One region of the Thalassotalea sp. PS06 genome, then DNA from elsewhere that is predicted to be linked to it. Evidence: predicted binding sites of a transcription regulator. Region 1 holds the regulator's gene; each other region holds the start of a gene.

Region 1 (4,017 bases):
TCGATTTGCCACGGAAGCATTTTTTGATAAACAACAGATAAAACCGAATGTTAAAATGACCATTGCCAGTAATGAAGCCATTATCCATTCTGTGCTCTCCAATCTCGGCGTTTCAATATTGTCCGCTCATACCTTAGCCTTTGGTGAAATTTATGATGTCAAAGTCATCAATGTAGAATCTCTGCCGATCCAGTCGAAATGGTCATTTTCATGGTTAAAGGCTCAGAGCCTGTCGCCCATCGCTAAAGTGTTTCTGAATTATGTCGAAACTGAAGGTCGGGAAATGATGGTTAAAGCGGTGAAGTTATAATATTTATGTCGAGCAAATAAACCCTTACTAGCACCTCCCATATACAAACGCTCCCGTGAATCGATTGTCAGTTCTCGGCAATTGCTCCATGCATTGCTCTAATACGTTACATCCGTGTAACGACAGACACAATCGATATATCTAGATCCATGTAGGTAACCATCCATGGTACGGGAGGATTAGTATGTCCATGTGCAAACCCTCCCTTGCTACTACTCGTTAGGAGAGATACAAACCCTCCCTTGCTACCATCCATGGTGCGGGAGGATAAGTATGTCCCTATACAAAAAAGAGTGCCTTTGCAGGCACTCAAGGTACAGCGAAAGGAATTGCTCATCGTTGGGAGGTCGACAAACAATCCACCTAGGAAGTCATTCTAATAACAATTAATGCAATGCGGTTAACAGACGAATATCGCGATTGCGATACAAGGCGTTACGTCGTTTGAAACGACACAGAACTTTTTTCACCCGGCGGATAAAGGTTTGCTGAGCCCTGCCCAATGCGTTGGAAAATGCCAGATGCACACTGTCCTGGGCGGCCATGATATGAACATCAAAGACCCGATCGCCGGCAACCCTCACCGAACACTGTTTATCACGTCCACCCCGGGTGCCATTGATATCTCGAAAGCTTACCACCACATAACGGATTCTTTCATCAACACGGGCAAAGGCGTGCTCAACTTCGCGTTGTATGAAAGCCCGGTAGCGGGACGTCATTTTGATATTATTTGCTCGAATAAAACATTTCATAATCAACCCCTTCTAATAAACTCTTTAAAAAGGATGGATCATTTTTTACATAGATAAAAATAGATGTTTTCTAACACTTGATTAGATAAAAATAAATATAAACACCTGCATTCTTTTAAGCAAAAACTCTATCCATCAGTTCTCTGACTGATTCGCTTTCTCCCATTATCGGCACCGCAAATGCCGAAACAGACACCAATAAAATCACATAGTAGGCGGGATGATTAAGACGATTATAACGATACATAAACCAGCTAGAAGCCAGTAATACCGTGGCGGTTGCAATGGGTAAGGTGTGCAGGGGAATAATTTTCAGATCAAAACCCAATGCCCCAATGTAAACCAGTAACCGGGTTAATCCTGGAGATAACAGCAATAGGGCTGTCGCTATCATGTAAGTGCTGTGTTCACGGGTATCCTTGGTGTTGAGAATGGCTTTCGCGACCAGATAAATAAACCCCGAAACCAGAAACAAATCAACAATACTGACGCCATACATGAATACCTTAAATGGCTCTGGGGTGCCGTCTTTTAATGCGAAAGCAATATTATTGTCAATCGCCGATATCGCTGTACCTGCAACAATACCGGCCAGCAGTATGCCTAATTTTCCGAGGTTTCTATGCAGCGAGCGGTTATTCTTATTGACCGCAATGTATGGTTGCACGATTAACAGCAACATCCACAACATGGCCGACAAGCCATGGGCATGCTGTTCCCAGCTCATTTGCGCAAACCGTAAAAAATAGCTTAATGAAAAACCGCATAGGGTGATCACCAAGGGGATCATTAACCAAAGATATACGCGCTTATAGTTATCATCTTGTTGCATGGTATCTTCCTTGTGAAATTAAATGCCTTGATACCACACACCTCATCAATGCTTTTCGTTCACTATATAAACATCTTCCAGACATGGCAATTAGGGAATCAGTTTAAGGATTATTCAAAAATCACCTTAAACCAGTTTTGATTTGCTTTTGATAATCAACTGTATATACTGACAGTACAATGTACTGTACAGATAGACAGGAATGTTATGCGTCCGTTAACCCCACGCCAATCACAAATTTTTGATTTAATAAAAGAAAAGATCGCAGACACTGGTATGCCGCCAACACGAGCGGAGATTGCCGATTTTTTCGGCTTTAAATCAGCGAATGCTGCGGAGGAGCATTTAAAGGCGCTCGCCAAGAAAGGTTTTATCGAAATGTTACCAGGTACTTCTCGTGGTATTCGCTTAGCGGACGAGCATAACGAAGAGCTTGGATTACCATTAATTGGTCGCGTTGCTGCGGGTGAACCGATTCTTGCTCAGGAACATGTTGAAGATAGATACCAGATAGATGGCAACCTGTTTCACCCTGCCGCAGATTACCTGCTGCGCGTTAACGGCGAAAGTATGAAAGATATTGGTATTCTCGATGGTGATTTACTAGCGGTTCATCAAACCACGGATATCCACAATGGCCAGGTAGTTGTTGCCCGTGTAGAAGAAGATGTTACGGTCAAGCGTTACAAGCGCGAAGGTAATGTGGTTTATCTGCACGCAGAAAATGAAGACTTTGATCCAATTAAAGTCGATTTAACCAGCCAACATTTTAATATTGAAGGTATTGCCGTTGGTGTTATTCGTAATGCCGATTGGATGTAAAAAAGAAGAGTAAAGTGTAAAGGTGGCAGAATGCAGTAAGAGCAATCTTGCGAATATGCAATGTGCTAATGTCCTTTCTTTGATTCCCTGTCGTGGCAGGGAATGACGATTTAGAGTGTGTTCAGTAGTCTGTCGTCTGTCGTCGATTATTTTTTCAACTACCTGAATCACATCCAGGGATACTTGGCCGGTCCCTTTTCAGGTAGTTTTTCCTATCTTTGTTTATTTCTCCAACCCCCTTAAATTAACGAATACTTTTTAACCACTTGTAAAGCACATAAATGTGTTATTTACACCACTAGAAATTGCACTCATATTTTTCTTATTCCCTGCCAAATCAATTCCTGCGCTCACGATATGAGCAATTACTCTACAGATTTCGTTCAAAAAAAGTGCAAATTAACCCTTTAAAGCACTAGACCTTGATGAAAAATTGAGTAATCCTAGAACCTGAATTAGTCATAATCATAATAATTACGCTAAATCCTACCACTTCTTCGATGTAGGAATGCGGTACGTAAGAAAGTGAGAGTTAGTTACATTCAGAATGACAATCAATTACCTGAAGGTTTAAGCAACTCTCTATAACAAATATAAATTTTACGGAAATTTGAGACATCGAATTCAGTTGTATCCTGTCACTTGTTTCTGTCTTTGTTCGCTAAAGCAGAGGAGATGTCTAGTGAAGAGACGTAACCTGGGTTGGCTGATGTTGGGGAGTTTGTTTTCCAGCGCAGCTTGGGCAGACATGCAGTTAAACATGACCAAAGGTGTCACCGATATCAGTCAGGAAGTGTTCGGGCTGCATATGTTGGTAATGTGGATTTGTACTGCCATCGGTATTGTGGTGTTCGGCGCCATGTTCTGGTCGATGATTTTTCATCGCAAATCTAAAGGTGTTAAACCCGCCACCTTCCACGAAAGCACTAAAGTTGAAATACTTTGGACTGCTATTCCCATTATTATTCTTATTGGTATGGCCTGGCCTGCTACTAAGACCCTAATCGCCATGGAAAATAATGACAATTCCGACATCACCATTCAGGTGACTGGTTCGCAATGGAAATGGCATTACAAGTATTTTGATTCCGATATTGAGTTCTATTCCGTACTCACTACGCCGAAAGATCAATTTGATAACCGTGATGGTAACTATGTGACCAAAGGTGAGAACTACCTACTAGAGGTAGATAAACACCTGGTTATCCCGGTTAACAAGAAAGTACGTTTCCTTATTACCTCTGATGACGTTATTCACTCCTGGTGGGTTCCGGATTTTGCCGTTAAGCAAGATGCCA
Region 2 (4,017 bases), 1.8 Mb from region 1:
CCTGCCTCGTTGCTCATTAACACATTATTTAACACACCAAAGTCGCTAATTTGCGGAACAATATTTTCGTCATTAGGAAACGCGAGCTGGATATCACCGCCCGATATGCCGCGATCAACAACAAGCGGTGGCTGATTAGCTTGAACCGAACAAGATAACAGGGTGAATAACACCATCGTTCGCATCATATGGACTCCATTCTTTAAAAACGCTTAAAAACTCAGCTGATTAATTTTGGCACCGCAATAAAAGCAATTAGAGCGGCGTTTCGAAACCTTGCGCCCACAGTCAGAACATTCATTTGCAGTAGCAACTTTGCCATCCTTTTTGCCATCGCGCAGGTCAATTTCTTCAATCTTTCTCTGAATCTGCGACTTGCTGACACCCAGTTCATTGAGTAGTTCTAACGCCGCAAGATTCATAATGTATAACTGATCGATTTTCTCAGCCAAAGTGTGGGCATGGGCTTCGTTTTGAAAAGACCTGTATTTTGCCTGATCGAGTTTGACATCCTGATCACTAATCCTCAAATCCTGAAACATATTATAAAGATACTGCACCTTATTACTCCTTGTCTGAACTACGACTTGTTAGGTACGTCAATATGTCATACAAAACAAATGGTTGGCAAATTTTTCCAGTTATCGCCAATCGTCCATAGGTTGGTTAATTTTTCATTTCTAACATAGATTCAGAGCTACGCTCGGGCTCATTGAGCATTTCTACCTGATCTATTTTGGTGAAACGGCGACTGATCTTATGGGCGCTGGTGTGAATTTGTTTAACATCAGACGCCGCCTGGTCGATGTGTTTGGCAAGGTTATCAAATCGAGTGGTAAATCGATTGAAATCGTCGGCAAGCAGACCCAAGTGTTCTTGAATAATATGCACCTGTTGGCGGGTGGCTTCATCTTTGAGTACTGAACGCGCCGTGGTCAAAATCGCCATCAAGGTAGTAGGCGATGCCAACCATACCCTGGCCCGATGCGCAGCTTCAACTAAATCCGGGTAGTGGCCGTGAATTTCTGCAAAGATGGCTTCTGCGGGGATAAACATAACCGCCCCATCTGCGGTCTCATTACTGATCAGGTATTTTTCAGAAATGTCTTTAATGTGTTTTTTGATGTCCTGACGAAACTGGGTTTGTGCGGTTTTGCGCTCACTAGCTGTTAACTGTTCGTCCTGCATACGTCGATAAGATTCCAGTGGGAACTTGGAATCAATCACCACATTGCCGGTAGGTTTTGGCAAGAACAATACACAATCGGCTATCTTGCCGTTCGACAGAGTATGTTGAATGGAAAAGTGCTTTTCCGGTAATACGTTACGGATCAGGCCGTTCAGCTGAACCTCTCCGAACGCTCCACGGGAACGTTTATCTGCAAGCACTTCCTGCAGGCTAACAACATTGCTCGACAATTCAGTAATTTTCTTTTGCGCATCGTCAATCAATGCCAGGCGTTTTAAGATGTCATTAAAGGTTTTCGTGGTTTTCTCAAAGCCTTCCGATAACCGGTTTTCCACCTCTTTGGAAATGTCCTTCAAGCGATTATCTGTAGATTCTGTCAGCTCTTTCATACTTTGCGCCAAGGCTTTCGAGCTTTGTTGCATGCTATTTTGCATCTCCTGACGATGCGCCTGGGTGGATTGTTGCAAATGCTCAATTAACTGCTTAAAGCCGCTGGTCTGCAACTGCGCAGATTTTTCTTTATGGTCATGCAGCGCCTGCATTAAATTAACATGGTGTTCATTGCTAACTTTGACCTGTTGCTGTTGTATTTGAAACAACAGTTTTTGCAATTGCGTTTGTTGCTCATGCATACCTTGCACAAAGCAATTTTGCATCGACGCGGTTAGCGCCGGTATCAATGATTCGCTCAATTGCTGATAAGACGACATCTCGAGAGACTGATGAAATAATGAAACCGCTTTTCGATGGCTAAACCAAAGCACAACAACCATGATAAAAAGCAGACTGAAAGCGATAGCGCAGAATAAAAAAAGATGAGTAACCTGTATATTTTCCATGGTTTGGCAATAAAACACTGATTATATTTACAGTTATTTAACCATTAATCTTTCTAACATGCAAAACCCAGCGCCTACACGGTTGTAGTTAAGGGCAATTTATTTTAATTTATTCTCCTAGTCATTTTTTAGTGTAACCCTATGTTATTTAAGAAAGTCACCACTGCAGAACAAAAGACCATCGCCCTGGTTGCCCACGATAATATGAAGCCAGCATTGCTTGATTGGGTTAGTGCTCATGCTGAAAAACTTAGACCGCATAAACTCTATGCCACGGGTACTACAGGCAGCGTTTTAGAGGCAAAAGCCGGGTTGGAAATTAGCAAATTAATTAGCGGCCCTCTTGGCGGTGACCAGCAGATAGGCGCTCTGATCACCGAGCAGGTTATCGATGTTATGATATTTTTCTGGGACCCGTTAGAAGCACAACCCCATGACCCGGACGTAAAAGCATTGTTGCGACTGGCAGCGGTGTGGAATATCCCGGTGGCTTGTAACGTGGCTACCGCGGATCTATTAATTACCTCGAGCCTGTTTGAAAAACCATTCGATAAAGATGTGCCAGATTACGAACGTTATCTATCCGAGCGAACACAATAACGTTTAATTAAAGTTCCTGACCTTATCACGCGTCAGGAACTTTAACTTCATAGATATTTACCTGCACTGTCTCACCATTATCCAAGGTGGCATTTACCAAAACCCGTTGGTAACCACCCCCTTCAAAGGCATCCAGTTGCGACCAGAAATCTGACAGCTGATTTGATGCAAACACCTGCCCATTTACCTCCGGGCCATCTGTATCAAGAACAATTCCCGGAAAGCCCATGGTGGCCCCCCCCAACCAGACTGATATAGCTTTCCTCTGACTGTAGCGTTGAACCACTCACCGGTTAGATCTTTTAGCACATGCTGGTTCGGCTTACCCGGCGCTAACGTCCCATATACAAATAAATATTCCAAAACTAATTTCCGCGTTTACGATTTCTCGATTCATTTTGAATACTATTGACCATTTTGCCAAACGCTTTATCTTTGGCACGTTTTTGCGCCAGGGAAGCGCTGTTAAACGCCTGCTCTTTTAACAGTTTCTGATAGCTTTGATAGCGTCGTTGATCGAGACTACCATCGGCTAGCGCCAGTTGAATGGCGCAACCAGGTTCACTGGTATGGCTACAATCACTGAACCGACAGTTATTTGCTAACTCAACGATTTCCTGAAACGTTTCATTAACCCCTTGCTCGGCAGCTGCCAATTGCAACTCACGCATGCCTGGTGTATCGAGAATTAATGCGCCTGATGGCAGCACCTTTAACGAACGGTGGGTGGTAGTATGGCGCCCTTTACTATCATCTTCGCGGATAGCGGTAGTTTCCATCACCGTCTCTCCCATTAAGGTATTTACCAGCGTTGATTTACCAACGCCAGAAGAGCCCAGTAAGACCAGGGTATCGCCCTGCTTGTAATACTGAGAGATTGCCTCAACCTGATTTGCATCCAAACCATTAACACTAAGGATATGTAAACCATTGTCGAGCTCCTGAACCTGCTGCAGTTTTTCAGAGGCATCATCGGTTAAGTCCGCTTTCGTCAATACAATCAGCGCTTCAACGCCAGCCTCCCGAGCCATTACCAGGTATCTTTCGATTCGACTTAAGTTAAAGTCCTGATTTAACGATGACACCAACAAGGCTAAATCAATATTGGCGGCAATCAACTGAATATCAACCTTGGTTCCCGCGGCTTTTCGTTGAAACAGGGATTGACGTTCCAGCACTCTTACCAGCTGAAAATCATCGTTAAACAGTATCCAGTCGCCCACGCATACACCTTTTTCCTGGGCAGTTATTGCGACATCAAAACTTCCCTCATCAGACGCGACTTTAAGCTGACTACGGTGATGTTCTGCCACCCTGCCTATTTTTACCGTTTCGTATTCATCCAGAGTCAGTTGTTGCTGAAAAAACGGACGCCAACCAAGCTGAACT
Region 3 (4,017 bases), 1.2 Mb from region 1:
GATACACCCACAACCATTGACCTGTAGGGTTTCTGGCAATAAAGTAATCCCGGACCACAGGTTGCTTATCCCACCAACCAGCAACAATTCGCTCGGGACCATGTTGAATGTTTATCTTTTCTTTCACTGGCATTGGCCTTGGTAAGATAAAGCTAGGTCGCAATGAAGTATGGGCAGCATCAGGGGTTGCCGCTTTTGACACTTTCTGCAAAGGTGGGCAGCTAGCGTTAGCTATTTCCGGGCGGTGATCATCAACCACCCGAATGCCATGCACGTTTTGTTTGCCAAGTTTGGCCTGTAAACGTGATACCAGCTCGTTGGCAGAGATAGCGCCGCAGTGCTTGCTAAACATATCCATCATTTGAAAATCATTACCACGGACCTGTCGGGCTTCGACACTAATGGCAATAACAGGAGCCGTGACCTTAATGGATTCCAGGGTTAACTGACTTAACCCAAGCCATTGTTTTGCCTGATAAGCACCTTCAGCGCTATGCACCTGGAAATGCACGCTGTCGGTATCGCGAAGATGTAGTTCGATATTGAGCTGACTACAGCGCTTATCGCGAAATCGTAAAAACTGTTCGAGCAAATGGAAAACTTTAAGCAAAGGTTTTTGTAAGTACTCGAGATTCGATATTTCAAACATGAGCTCAAGATAGTGTTTAAATCGCTCCGACGGATGGTAAAACTCTACGGGATGTTTTAGCTGTCCCTGCAGGCGACCCATGTAAGTGACCAGCTCGATATCAAAGCGCTTGGCAATATCGGTAAGTGGTAAACGTAAAAGATCGCCAATCGATTGCACACCAACCCGGTTAAGATGGTTAATCATTTTGTTGGATAGCTCGCTAACCTGTAATGGTAAAGGACTCAACAAACGATTTAGCGTTTGCTTGTCATCGGTAACCTGATTACAGCCACCGATGGCCAGTAACCTGGCAGCGTAGGGAGAATAGCCCGAGGAAAACTGATAATTCAGAGCCAGTTTCTGTAAATGCTGTTGCAGCAGCTGCCAGTAGTTTTCCAGCCCCTGATACAGGCTCAGCATATGACTGACCCGTAGCAACAGGCCGTTAGGCGGAAATAAGCTGATATCGGCAGTCACCATATATAGCCATTGGGCAATATAAGTAAGTTTGGTTTTTTCCTGTTTTTCATCGTATGCCAATACCTGCAGGTTATGGCACAACGCTGCCGCAGAGCCCAGGCCCATGCCCTGTTTTATCCCAGCACTTTCGGCACTTTGATTGAGTTGCAATACTTCGCTGTTACGGCCATGAACAATAGCGATGGGTAATTGCTCATCGGCCTGATATAGGCTATCCAGCTGTAGGGAAGGGAAGTGTAGATATAACCACAGCATGATGTTAACTGACTTTGGTAGTAGGGAAATACACCAGGTTATCGGGGATTTTCCCTAGGGTTAATGTCGGCCAGTGATGCTGCATATCAATATGAAAAGCTTTTGATGGCCAGCCTCGTTTACGTTTATTAATTTGTGCATCGATACCTGACGGACTAGCCGTTAAAGACATGCTTAAATCCAGAGGAAGCGACAGGGTTTCATAACGTTTTTGTCTGAGCATAAATACTCGGCTCGCGCCTTTTTCGGCAGCTAGCTGCAGGCGTTTGACCTGATGAATTTCAATGGCCTGATCTAACCAGATAAGTACCGAACCACAGGTGCCGCTTTTCAGACACTCTTCTGCTGACCACAGGGCATCTTTTTCCTTATCAGGATTGATAACAATGACCTGCTGTAAATCGATACCTTGAGAAGCCAGCATAGTGGCACTGACGTTTCCTGGTGGGTTAATGAAGATCAGTAACCTCTCTGGATCCGCGGTTAGGGTTGGTAATAATAGTCGTAGCTCGCCGATACTGGTTTCGGTTAATATTTCAATAGCGCCAGCTTTGATTAACCCTCCGTTAAGGTGTTGATCAAGCTCTAAATAACCTGAAGATTCCAGGTTTGGTTCTGGTGTTTTGATGCCGCCGTGCCACACTAAATGACGATGCTGGAGATCTTTAATTAACTTATTCATTAATACCAATTCCATTGAGTTTTTGCACAACTCAGAGTTAGGGCAGAGGTTAAGTTACAACATAGATTTCATTGGTATAGTCTTCTATATTAATGAATGGTATAAATACCTGTATATTTGTACAGTATATTCGATCTTTTTATTAAAGCAAGGCAATGATCCTATGTGTGGACGATTAAATATCAGTGATGATCCTTTTGTAATGGAGTTGATCAACTGGTTAGGTGTTGAAAACCCGAGAGAAAAAGTTAATTGGGGGCGCTTTAAGCGAGCCACGGATCCAATTTCAATTATTCGTGAGGAGCAGGGACAAAGAGTTATCAATGATGCTACCTGGTGGTTGTTACTAGATAAAACCGATACCGGGTTTAAGCCATCTCGATATACCAGCTTTAATACTCGTTACGATAAGCTTGATGTGCCGCGAAGTGCCGGATACGTGCCTTTTCGCCAGAGTCGCTGCATTATTCCGGCAAAAGGTTTTGGGGAGACTGAGTTTCAGAATAAAAAGCCGGTTCATTATTACGATTTGGAAGCCCTTGATGGTGAAGCCATTGCGTTTGGGGGCCTGTATCGGCAATGGGTACATCCGAATACCGGTGAAGTTCGCTTATCCTGCTCGGTAATAACCTTGCCACCCCACGATAGACTACGCCACATCCACTCTAAAGCTATGCCTTTAATTCTCCCCAGGCATGAAGGCTTATTAACCGCCTGGCTTGATCCGAATTACCAGCAGGTGGAAAATTTCCAGTTTTTGCTAAATCCGCACCTGCCTCAGGATCTTAACGCTTATCCTATCGATAAACCGAGCCTGCATCAGGCGATTGGTCAGTCTGAGCGAATTCAAGCTGACCAGCAAAGAGCGTAGCCAAAACATATGGTCTAAACTTTACGGCACAGGTTTACGTACAGTAATGAGAAACAAGTAGATATCGTCAGGAGGCTCTATGCCAGTAGATCATACCGCCGGTTCGAAAACCGAAAAAGACGCAGATAAAAAAGCGGAATCGGAATTCAGTGATGCACTTAAAGACAGGCCGGATGATTATTTTGTACAACGTAAGTTTGCCAAAGCTATCGACTGTCACAAGATTGATCAATCTGCGCCGTTTCACTGGTTAGCTCTGGCGGTGCAGGATTTTATCAAAGCACCGCTAATATCTTTAGTGTATGGGCTGATATTCAGCCTGATCCCTGCTGCGTTAATAGTTCTGGTGTTAGCTACCGATACCCATTTGGTGATATTACCGGCTTCTGTTGCCTTTGCCCTAATCGGTCCGGTATTTGCTACCGGCTTATATGATGTCGCATGGGAGTTGGAAAAAGGTCACAAACCCACCTTTAGGCACAGTCTTAAATCTATGTTCCGAAATCCAGTCGGCGAGTGGGGGTTTGCCATTCTATTAATGCTGATGATGCTTGCCTGGATGCGTATCGCTGCATTGATTCATGCATTGTATCCCACCACATTGAATCCTGGTTTAGAAGAAATGATGGGATTCCTGACACTAGGCACCCTCGCAGGTGCTGCATTATTGGCGGTAGTCTTTACTTTCTCGGTATTTACGCCACAAATTATGATGGAGCGTCGGGTCGATATTTTTACTGCCGTTGCCACGTCCTATAATGCGGTGATGGAAAACCTTGCCGCCATGGTGGTTTGGGCGGCGATTATTATTATTTCGGTGTTAATTGGCTTTGCCACTTCCGCGGTGGGTTTTATTATTATTATGCCGTTATTAAGCTATGCGAGCTGGCATGCATATATCGCGACCATAAAAACAATTCGTCCAAGAAAATATGAGTAATAGGATATAAAGCCTATCTAGGTTTTATCACCGTCAAACATACAAAAAGGGCCTGTAGGAAAGCTTCCCAAGGCCCTTTTTTGAATTTGAAATAATTACAGTGCTAAATCAATAATCATTTCCGTTAATTCTTCTTTGGAAATGCTATTGTCATGATT

Evidence for each region. Region 1 encodes LexA, which represses DNA repair genes until DNA is damaged. Its sites were predicted from a motif close to TACTGTATNNNNATACAGTA; they were not measured.
Region 2: the regulator LexA is predicted to act here: its motif matches at 2,044-2,063, upstream of FNC98_RS06505 (DNA recombination protein RmuC).
Region 3: the regulator LexA is predicted to act here: its motif matches at 2,156-2,175, upstream of imuA (translesion DNA synthesis-associated protein ImuA).

The regions. Positions count from the first base shown of each region.
Region 1 is NZ_CP041638.1:3,459,805-3,463,821, forward strand. It holds gene FNC98_RS15310 (LysR family transcriptional regulator) at 1-310, shown strand, start outside; gene FNC98_RS15315 (hypothetical protein) at 697-1,065, opposite strand; gene FNC98_RS15320 (hypothetical protein) at 1,181-1,897, opposite strand; gene lexA (transcriptional repressor LexA) at 2,105-2,719, shown strand; gene coxB (cytochrome c oxidase subunit II) at 3,429-4,017, shown strand, end outside.
Region 2 is NZ_CP041638.1:1,482,248-1,486,264, reverse strand. It holds gene FNC98_RS06515 (hypothetical protein) at 1-188, opposite strand, end outside; gene FNC98_RS06510 (hypothetical protein) at 213-560, opposite strand; gene FNC98_RS06505 (DNA recombination protein RmuC) at 667-1,962, opposite strand; gene FNC98_RS06500 (methylglyoxal synthase) at 2,170-2,628, shown strand; gene FNC98_RS16945 (gamma-glutamylcyclotransferase) at 2,654-2,857, opposite strand; gene FNC98_RS17075 (hypothetical protein) at 2,812-2,937, opposite strand; gene rsgA (ribosome small subunit-dependent GTPase A) at 2,994-4,017, opposite strand, start outside.
Region 3 is NZ_CP041638.1:913,250-917,266, forward strand. It holds gene FNC98_RS03995 (Y-family DNA polymerase) at 1-1,366, opposite strand, end outside; gene imuA (translesion DNA synthesis-associated protein ImuA) at 1,371-2,048, opposite strand; gene FNC98_RS04005 (SOS response-associated peptidase family protein) at 2,212-2,919, shown strand; gene FNC98_RS04010 (DUF2189 domain-containing protein) at 2,999-3,859, shown strand; gene FNC98_RS04015 (EF-hand domain-containing protein) at 3,955-4,017, opposite strand, start outside.